2 regions of the Companilactobacillus allii genome follow, and region 2 is predicted to be linked to the other one. Evidence: riboswitches for the same ligand, from Rfam matches in the RefSeq annotation. Region 2 holds a riboswitch; the other holds the start of a gene.
What was found. A riboswitch is a leader RNA that binds a small molecule or an ion and turns the genes downstream of it on or off. The one in region 2 is predicted to bind lysine.
Positions count from the first base shown of each region.

Region 1: it holds a riboswitch for lysine, as region 2 does, so the genes downstream of both, lysA (diaminopimelate decarboxylase) here and BTM29_RS05435 (amino acid permease) in region 2, are expected to answer to the same signal.

Region 1 covers NZ_CP019323.1:1,547,548-1,551,778, forward strand. Annotated here, with positions in the region: gene dapF (diaminopimelate epimerase) at 1-679, opposite strand, end outside; gene BTM29_RS07485 (aspartate kinase) at 696-2,051, opposite strand; lysine riboswitch at 2,216-2,394, shown strand; gene lysA (diaminopimelate decarboxylase) at 2,484-3,782, shown strand; gene dapD (2,3,4,5-tetrahydropyridine-2,6-dicarboxylate N-acetyltransferase) at 3,801-4,231, shown strand, end outside.
Region 2 covers NZ_CP019323.1:1,133,641-1,137,871, forward strand. Annotated here, with positions in the region: gene BTM29_RS05425 (DUF916 domain-containing protein) at 1-166, shown strand, start outside; gene BTM29_RS05430 (helix-turn-helix domain-containing protein) at 194-1,702, opposite strand; lysine riboswitch at 1,794-1,969, shown strand; gene BTM29_RS05435 (amino acid permease) at 2,049-3,497, shown strand; gene serS (serine--tRNA ligase) at 3,781-4,231, shown strand, end outside.

The DNA.
Region 1 (4,231 bases), 410 kb from region 2:
TGAAACCAACTCCACGTTCATATGTCTGAACAAATAGTTTGTTTGTGTCTAATATTTCACAGAAGCTAACGTTTACACCCTCTGGGAAGTATTCATTGGAACCGTTAAGATCATGTCCAATTCGTCCTAGATCATCTTCATCTACCTCATCAACGAAACTTATCAAGTGGGGATTAGGAACAGCTAGAGCGGTGAATTTTTGCCCTGGAATGAACTCTGGTATATCTTCGTCAATTAATTCTATTTTATTCATATATGAAAATGGTAAATCATCCTTAGCAAATGATATTGGAGAAATCTCAACACTGTACGTTGGTACTTTATCGAAGAAATTCTCTGATTTTTTAACTGCTAAGTTAGTTTCAAGAGTTTCAACTTTGAATGAATCCTGATTGAATTTCTCAGATAGATATCGACTAACGGTCCTTAATCCATTACCACACATTTTTGCTTCACTACCGTCGGCATTGATAACTCTCATTTGTCCGATACAGTCAGCAAATTTAGAATCATTGATGACAAGTAATCCATCGGCACCATCCAAAATATTATTATTGGAATCACACAATTTGATTGCAAGTTGTTTTAATTCATTATCAGATAATTGTTTGTTTAGTTGTGTCTGATCTAGGATGAAGAATTGGTTTTCTGATCCATGCACTTTTAGAAGTTGGGACATATTTTCACCTCATTAATTAATTGAAAAATGTATTGTAGATTGCACGTACGGCCTTATCGGCATCTTTTGATTGTGTTCCAATCATGACTGAAATGCGTGATGCACCTTGGTTTAGCATATGAATTGCAATGTTATTTTGTGTCAATGAATCAATTATTTCACCCATAGTGTCTATAGTATGGGCAAGTCCTTCACCAACTACCATTATAATGGCATAATCGTCAATCCATTCTAAATAGTCTGGTTGGAGGACTTTTTTGATTTCGTTACAAAGATTTTTTATGGTCTCATCGGTTAATTTACTTTTATCAAAAATTATTGTTAAATCATCAATACCTGATGGCATATGTTCATATGAAATATTATATTTATAAAATATTTGTAGAAGTTTTAATGTGAATCCGACTTCTTTATTCAACAGATAACGGTGCAAATACAAGGCTGAGAATCTTTTTGAACTTGCAATTCCAGTAATTGGATTAGCTGGATTGAATAAGAATTGAGAAGGAACTATTAAAGTTCCTGGTGCGCTTGGATTATTAGTGTTTTTAACATTGACAGGAATTTGTCCTTCAACTGCAGGGATAATTGCTTCATCTTGGAAAACTGAGAATCCAGCATATGATAATTCACGCATCTCCCTATAAGACATTTTTTTGATTGCCTGTGGATGATCAACAATATGATTGTTTGCTACATAGATTGCATCAACATCTGTGAAATTCTCATACATATCAGCATGAAACCCACGACTCAAAATGGCTCCAGTTATATCTGAACCACCACGTGTAAATGTGTAAATTGAACCATCTTTACTGTATCCAAAGAATCCTGGGAAAATTATTTTTGTAGTATCGAATGTTATTTTATCCAGATTGGAGTAGGTCTCTGGTAAAACATCAGCGTTGTTTGGTTCTCCTCCAACAAGGAACCCTGCATCTTTGGGATTCATGAATTTAGCACTGATACCTTGATTGTTTAATACATCAGCTAACATGATGGCATTTAAATATTCACCGTGTGCTTTAAATGTTGCCAGTAGATGATCATCATCGACATATGTTTCACTTGCTAAATTTAGAAGTTTAGTTTTAATAGTATGCATTGTTGTATCTTCTAATTTATAAAAGTCACTTATTTCTTGATATCTGGATGCTATTTGATCACATATTTCATGATAATCTTCTTTAGCTAATACTTTATTTGCATATTGAATTAATAAATCGGTAACTTTGATATCCCCATCAAATCGTTTACCGGGAGCTGAAGTTACAACCACTTTTCTATCGCTATCATTGCTTACGATGTCTATAACCTTTTGAAAATGTTCACCATCTGCTAATGAACTACCGCCAAACTTGACGACTTTCACATAAATCACCTCATTAAATTTTAGAAAGCATTTAATACATTTTTAATGTAGAGTGTATCATTATTATGCATTAAAACAAGAAAAAAATTAAAATATTAGAAAAAGTAGACGAATTTGCTAATTATGCTTGACGTATTATTAGAGTTGTTATAATCTTTTAACAACAAAACAAAAGAGGTCGCGGTTAACATTAGTAAATAAGGGAGTCACTGCATGGCGTTGAACTTATTGAAAGGGGAAATCGCCGAAGCGTCGGAATTGTAGGATCCGATGTGCTGGGACGTATCAATAATATGATATGGACTGTCGCAACAAAAAGTCGTTGCGGTGCGCTTATGACAATTACGATGCAGAATATTTTGTAATTTTGGATCTCTTTGTTTTAAGCAAAGGGATCTTTTTTTATCCCGTCAGAAGAAAGGTTGTTTGAATATGATTAGTAAGGAATTAAAGAGTTCTAATGGACATTTGATTTTAGGTGGTGTTGATAGCGTTGAATTAGCACATAAATATGGAACTCCACTGGTAGTGTATGATGTTTCAGAAATTCGTAAACAAATCAATGATTTTAGAGCAGCTTTTGATAATAGCGGTTTTAAATATGAGATTAGTTATGCTAGCAAAGCTTTTGCTACTGTTGCTATGTATCAAGTCTTGAAACAGGAACATCTTCATACAGATGTCGTTTCCGGTGGAGAGTTGTTTACCGCATTAAAGGCTGGATTTCCGGCAAACAAAATAAGCTTTCATGGTAATAATAAATCTTTAGAAGAACTTGAGATGGCGGTTGATAAAAAAATTGGAGTTATCATCATCGATAACTTCAGAGAAATTGAATTATTAGAAAAAGTTCTACAAGAAAAAGATGTATCTATCAATGTAATGTTGAGATTGACTCCTGGTATTTCAGCTCATACTCATAAGTATGATCAAACCGGTCAAGTTGATAGTAAGTTTGGATTTGATGTTGAATCTGGACAGGCTGATAAGGCATTAGAGTTAGTACTTAAAAATAAAAATATGAATTTGATTGGTATTCATGCTCATATTGGTTCTCAAATTTTTGGAATTGAGGGCTTCACCTTGTTAGCACATAAGATGGTAGAGATAGCTTCAAAGTGGCATAAAAATTATAACTTTACACCTGAAATTTTGAACTTTGGTGGTGGTTTTGGAATAAGTTATACAGAAGATGATGAACCGATTGAGCCTAGTGTATTTATTGAAAAAATAACAGAGATAGTTAAATCAGATTCCAAAAAGGCTGGACTATCATTGCCAGAGGTCTGGATCGAACCTGGTCGTTCAATTGTAGGACCGGCTGGATACAATCTTTACACTGTTGGTTCTCGTAAGGATATTCCTAATCTTAAGTCGTATATTAACGTTGATGGTGGTATGGGTGATAATATTCGCCCAGCGCTATATCAGGCAAAGTATGAGGCTGTAGTTTCTAATAAGATGGACGCTAAAAAAACACAAGAGGTACACGTTTCGGGTAAGTATTGTGAATCAGGAGATATCTTAATTGATTCAATCGAACTTCCTGATGTCCAACCAGGAGATATCTTAGCAATGCTAGATACTGGTGCATATGGGTATTCAATGGCATCAAATTATAATCGTAATCCTAGACCAGCAGTTGTTTTTGTAGAAAATGGACAAGATAAGTTAGTTGTAAAACGTGAATCATATGAAGATTTGACTAGATTAGATTTGAATTATTTATAAAAAGATGGAGGAAAAGTTATGAGTAAGATGGATGCTGAACAAATCATTAATTATATAGGTAATTCTAAGAAGGTCACTCCGGTAAAGGTCTATATAAAAGGGAACGTTTCAAATCTTGATATTCCCTCAAGTGTCAAATCATTTTTGAATGATTCAACTGGAATCCTGATTGGCGATTATTCAGAGATTGAACCACTACTTAAAAATATTACTGATTATTATATTGAAACTATTGCTAAGAATTCTGCTGTTCCTATGCTTGATATCAAAAATATTAATGCACGTATTGAACCGGGAGCAATTATTCGTGATCAAGTTGAGATTGGTGATAATTCAGTAATTATGATGGGTGCAGTAATCAACATCGGTGCAAGTATTGGTAAGGGAAGCATGATCGATATGGGAGCTGTTCTTGGTGGTCGTGCCATTGTAGGTGAGAATTCTCACAT
Region 2 (4,231 bases):
CGAGAGTCAACAAAATGTTGTTCAAGAGCATCACACTAATCAATGGATAATTATCATTGTCGGTATTGTTGTCTTGGTATTTGTTGTTCTTTGGATGTACTTGTATTACTCACAAAGAAATAAAGCCACTGGTTCTCACGGTAAAAAGAAGAAAGTTCGTAAATAATTAGACAAAAAAAATAGACCGTAAGGTCTATTTTTTTGCTTTCTTAGCGTCACGTGCTTTTAGTTTGTTCACATAAACTGAGTTCAATCTGACTAACAGCCAGATATAATCAGTTCTGGAAGCAGTTATATTCCAAGATACAACTTGCATGTTATCAGGATAGAGTTCCATCTCTTCATCTCTAGGTAAGACATCTAGAGTCGTTATTAAGACGTCGACGTTGCTGTATTGATCACTAGGAACTACATCGATGAATTCCAAAGTTCTAATATTTCTCAAGACGACCTCTTCGGTAGGGTTTCCGGGATCAACTAGGACTTTGACATGAATATAATCTTCTTTACGGATAGTATTTATGTAGCTAGGTAATATCTGATATAGGTCATAAGCGATAGCTTCAGCCGCATTTTTGACACCTTTGTATTCTTCCTCATCGACACCTGAGAAAAATGTCAATATATCTTGATAGAGGGATGAGAAGTGCTTGGTATCTTCTGGATCTTTGTCATAATAGTTACCTTTGACGATTCCATCATTGGCCATTATGTAATAGAAGATGATGTCTCGTGAAACGTAGGTCATGATATCTTTTAGTACTTTTTGATTATGATAGACTGTCATGTCATCTCGATAGTGTTCTTTTAAGAAATCTATAAAGTGATAAACCAAAGCATAAAACTTAGGATTGATCCTAACGTCAAAGTTCATTGGTTCCTTATAAATCTCGGCACTAGTTTGGAAGACCATTTTGTGGAATAAGTTGATCAGTTTGTTCTCGTTATCTAGAGCATTAGTGGGGACGATGGAGTAGTCTTCACGACGTAAAACATCAGAGCCTAGCTTTTGATTATTGAAGACATCGTCATAAGTGTCCATGTTGTTAATATAATTACGTTTAATCAGTCTAATCCTTGAAATGGCGAGGAAATATTCGAACTGAATATAAGTGATAGGGTTACTAAAGGTCTTGTCAGAACGGTCGATAATGCCGTCTATGGAGTCTTGTTGAATAAGTCGAAATGGCCATTCTTGACCATGGTAGATATACCAATAGACAAAGTATGCCATCCAACGAATGTTTTTTTCATCGCCCTTTATTTCCAGCGTCGAATTAGAAATTTTCAATCCGAAGTGTTTAAGGAATGTTCTAAAGGCAGACATTCTTCTATTAAGAGTCGACTTACTAGTAAAATGTTCATTACTAAATGCTTCAAAAGATGGGTTAGCGTTAGTTAAGCCATAATTAAAAGCTTGGAAGACGATGGAATTTTGAACTAGATACAATCTATAGGTATCGATGGCAATCATCGAGAAGTCGATTGATTCTATTTTTGTGGCTTTAGGATCCATTGTCGGCACGACTTCCATGATATCTTCTAATAATGCTTGGAAGATATTGTAAGTCTTCTGATATGTAAAGCTCATTCTATTACTGATATTACTAAGATTGAGCTCTTGAGGCGGTAAGGCTTTGATAACAGAAAGCATTCGATATTTTTCAACATCTTGTTTAACTAAGAAAACTTGCTCCAACATGTTTCATTCCCCCGAATAGGCATATTAAATTAAATCATAATTATTTGTGACACCACTTGCTACTATGTTAACATTTATTTATAATATTTTGTAATCAGATAGAGGCGCATTGTCAATTATTAGCACTTTTGAGTACTATAGGGTACAAAGATTTAGTGTAAAAGGTGGAAATGCCGAAATCAACTCACCCCTATTCGGTGATTTGATTGGGCCGTTATTTAAAAAATAGCGGACTGTCGTACATTTGTACGTTGAGCTATTGGTCGTTTGGATGAAAATCCTTATTATCAGTAGTTTCTTCTGGTAATAAGGATTTTTTTAATCCAAGATGGGAGAAACGAAGAAAATGGAAAATACTGATGTGAATCGTTCGTTGAAGACTAGACATCTGTCCATGATCGCCCTTGGTGGGTCGATCGGTACTGGACTTTTTGTCGCAAGTGGTTCATCGATTTCAACGGCCGGTCCCGGAGGTGCATTGATAGCGTACGTTGCTATTGGTATCATGGTTTACTTTTTAATGACTAGTTTAGGAGAGATGGCGACTTATATGCCAGTGTCAGGATCTTTTTCAACCTATGCAACAAAGTTCATTGATCCTGCATTTGGATTTGCTTTGGGTTGGAATTATTGGTTCAATTGGGCAATTACACTGGCCGTTGATCTTTCAACTATTTCGCTAGTTGTCAGATATTGGTTCCCTGACTGGTCATCATGGAAGATCAGTTTGGCGTTTATGGTTGTTTTATTGATTATTAACTTGGTCTCCGTTAGTTCGTTTGGGGAGACTGAATATTGGTTATCATCTATCAAGGTAACTGCAGTTATTGTGTTTTTAATTGCAGGTGTCTTGACGATTATGGGTATATTGGGTGGTCACGGAGAAGTCGGCCTATCTAATTATACATATAAAAATGCTCCGTTTGTTGGCGGTGTGCCAGCTGTCTTGAGTGTATTCGTTGTTGCTGGGTTCTCATTTCAAGGTACTGAGTTGATCGGTATCACAGCCGGTGAGTCAGCAACTCCTGAAAAAAGTATCCCTAAGGCTATCAAACAAGTATTTTGGAGAATTTTATTGTTTTATATTTTCTCGATCGCTGTTATTGGAGCATTGATTCCATATACTAGTCCGAACCTCTTGGGTTCAGGTGCTGGAGATATTGCTATCAGTCCGTTTACCATCGTCTTTAAGAAGGTTGGTATTCCACTAGCTGCAGGTATTATGAATGCTGTTATTTTGACCTCTGTTATCTCGGCAGCTAATTCTGGATTATATGCTGCTAGTCGTATGCTTTGGTCAATGAGCAAGAATGACATGGCACCACATATCTTTGAAAAGACCAATAATCGTGGTGTTCCGATATTTTCTCTACTATTAACTGCATTAGTTGGTGGGGCAGCTTTGTTCACCAGTTTATATGGTGATTCATTCTATGAATTATTAGTTGCTGCAAGTGGTTTGACAGGATTCATCGCCTGGATCGGTATTGCGTTTTCACATTATCGCTTCAGAAAAGCCTATCTTTACAAGGGGTATGACTTGGATGATTTGAAGTACAAGGCCAAGTGGTTCCCATTTGGACCAATTCTTGCCATCATCTTAGGTATCATCATTATTATTGGCCAAGATATTCGTTCATTGGTTGATTTCAACGTTGTACGTTTATTGATAAGTTACAGTGGGTTGATTATACTATTTGTCTGCTGGGCATATTATAAACTCAGATATCATACCAAGTTCTTGAAGCTTGAAGATATTGACGTTAAAGAAGTAAAGAAACAATATCACTATTAATTTGAATTTTGAGTGATTTTAAATTATGATATAGATAAATACAAAAGCTAATAGAGTACCTATTAAAGAATCTTCCAGAGAAGCGATGGTTGGTGTGAATCGTTAAGGTTTTTATTCCAGTATTCTGGCTAACGGGCAATGCCGTTCGGATTGATCCGATAAAGTCTTAGAGTGCAATGTATTTATGTACATTGAAACTGGGTGGTACCGCGAAAATAGTCGTTTCGTCCCTTTATTTGGGAATGAGCGACTATTTTTTTATATAATTTAGGAGGAAAAGTATATGTTAGATATCAAAATGATTCGACAAAATCCAGACTGGACTAAGGATAAGTTATCTTCACGTGGCGTTACTGCTGAAGAGATTGATCATTTATTAGACTTAGACAAAAATCGTCGTGAATTATTAGTTCAAAGTGAAACTTTGAAAGAAAAAAGAAATAAAGTTTCGCAAGGTATTGCTACTAAGAAACGTAATAAAGAAAATGCTGATGAAGAAATCGCTGCTATGAAGCAAGTTGGTAGTGATATTAAAGAAATCGATAAGAATCTTGAAGATACTGCTGATAAGATGAATTATATCTTGGTTCGTCTACCTAATATTCCTGATGATTCAGTTCCTGTTGGTCCTGATGAAAGCTACAACACGGAAGTTCGCAAGTGGGGAGATATTCCAGAATATAACTTCACACCAAAGCATCACTGGGAAATCGGTGAAGACTTGGGTATTTTAG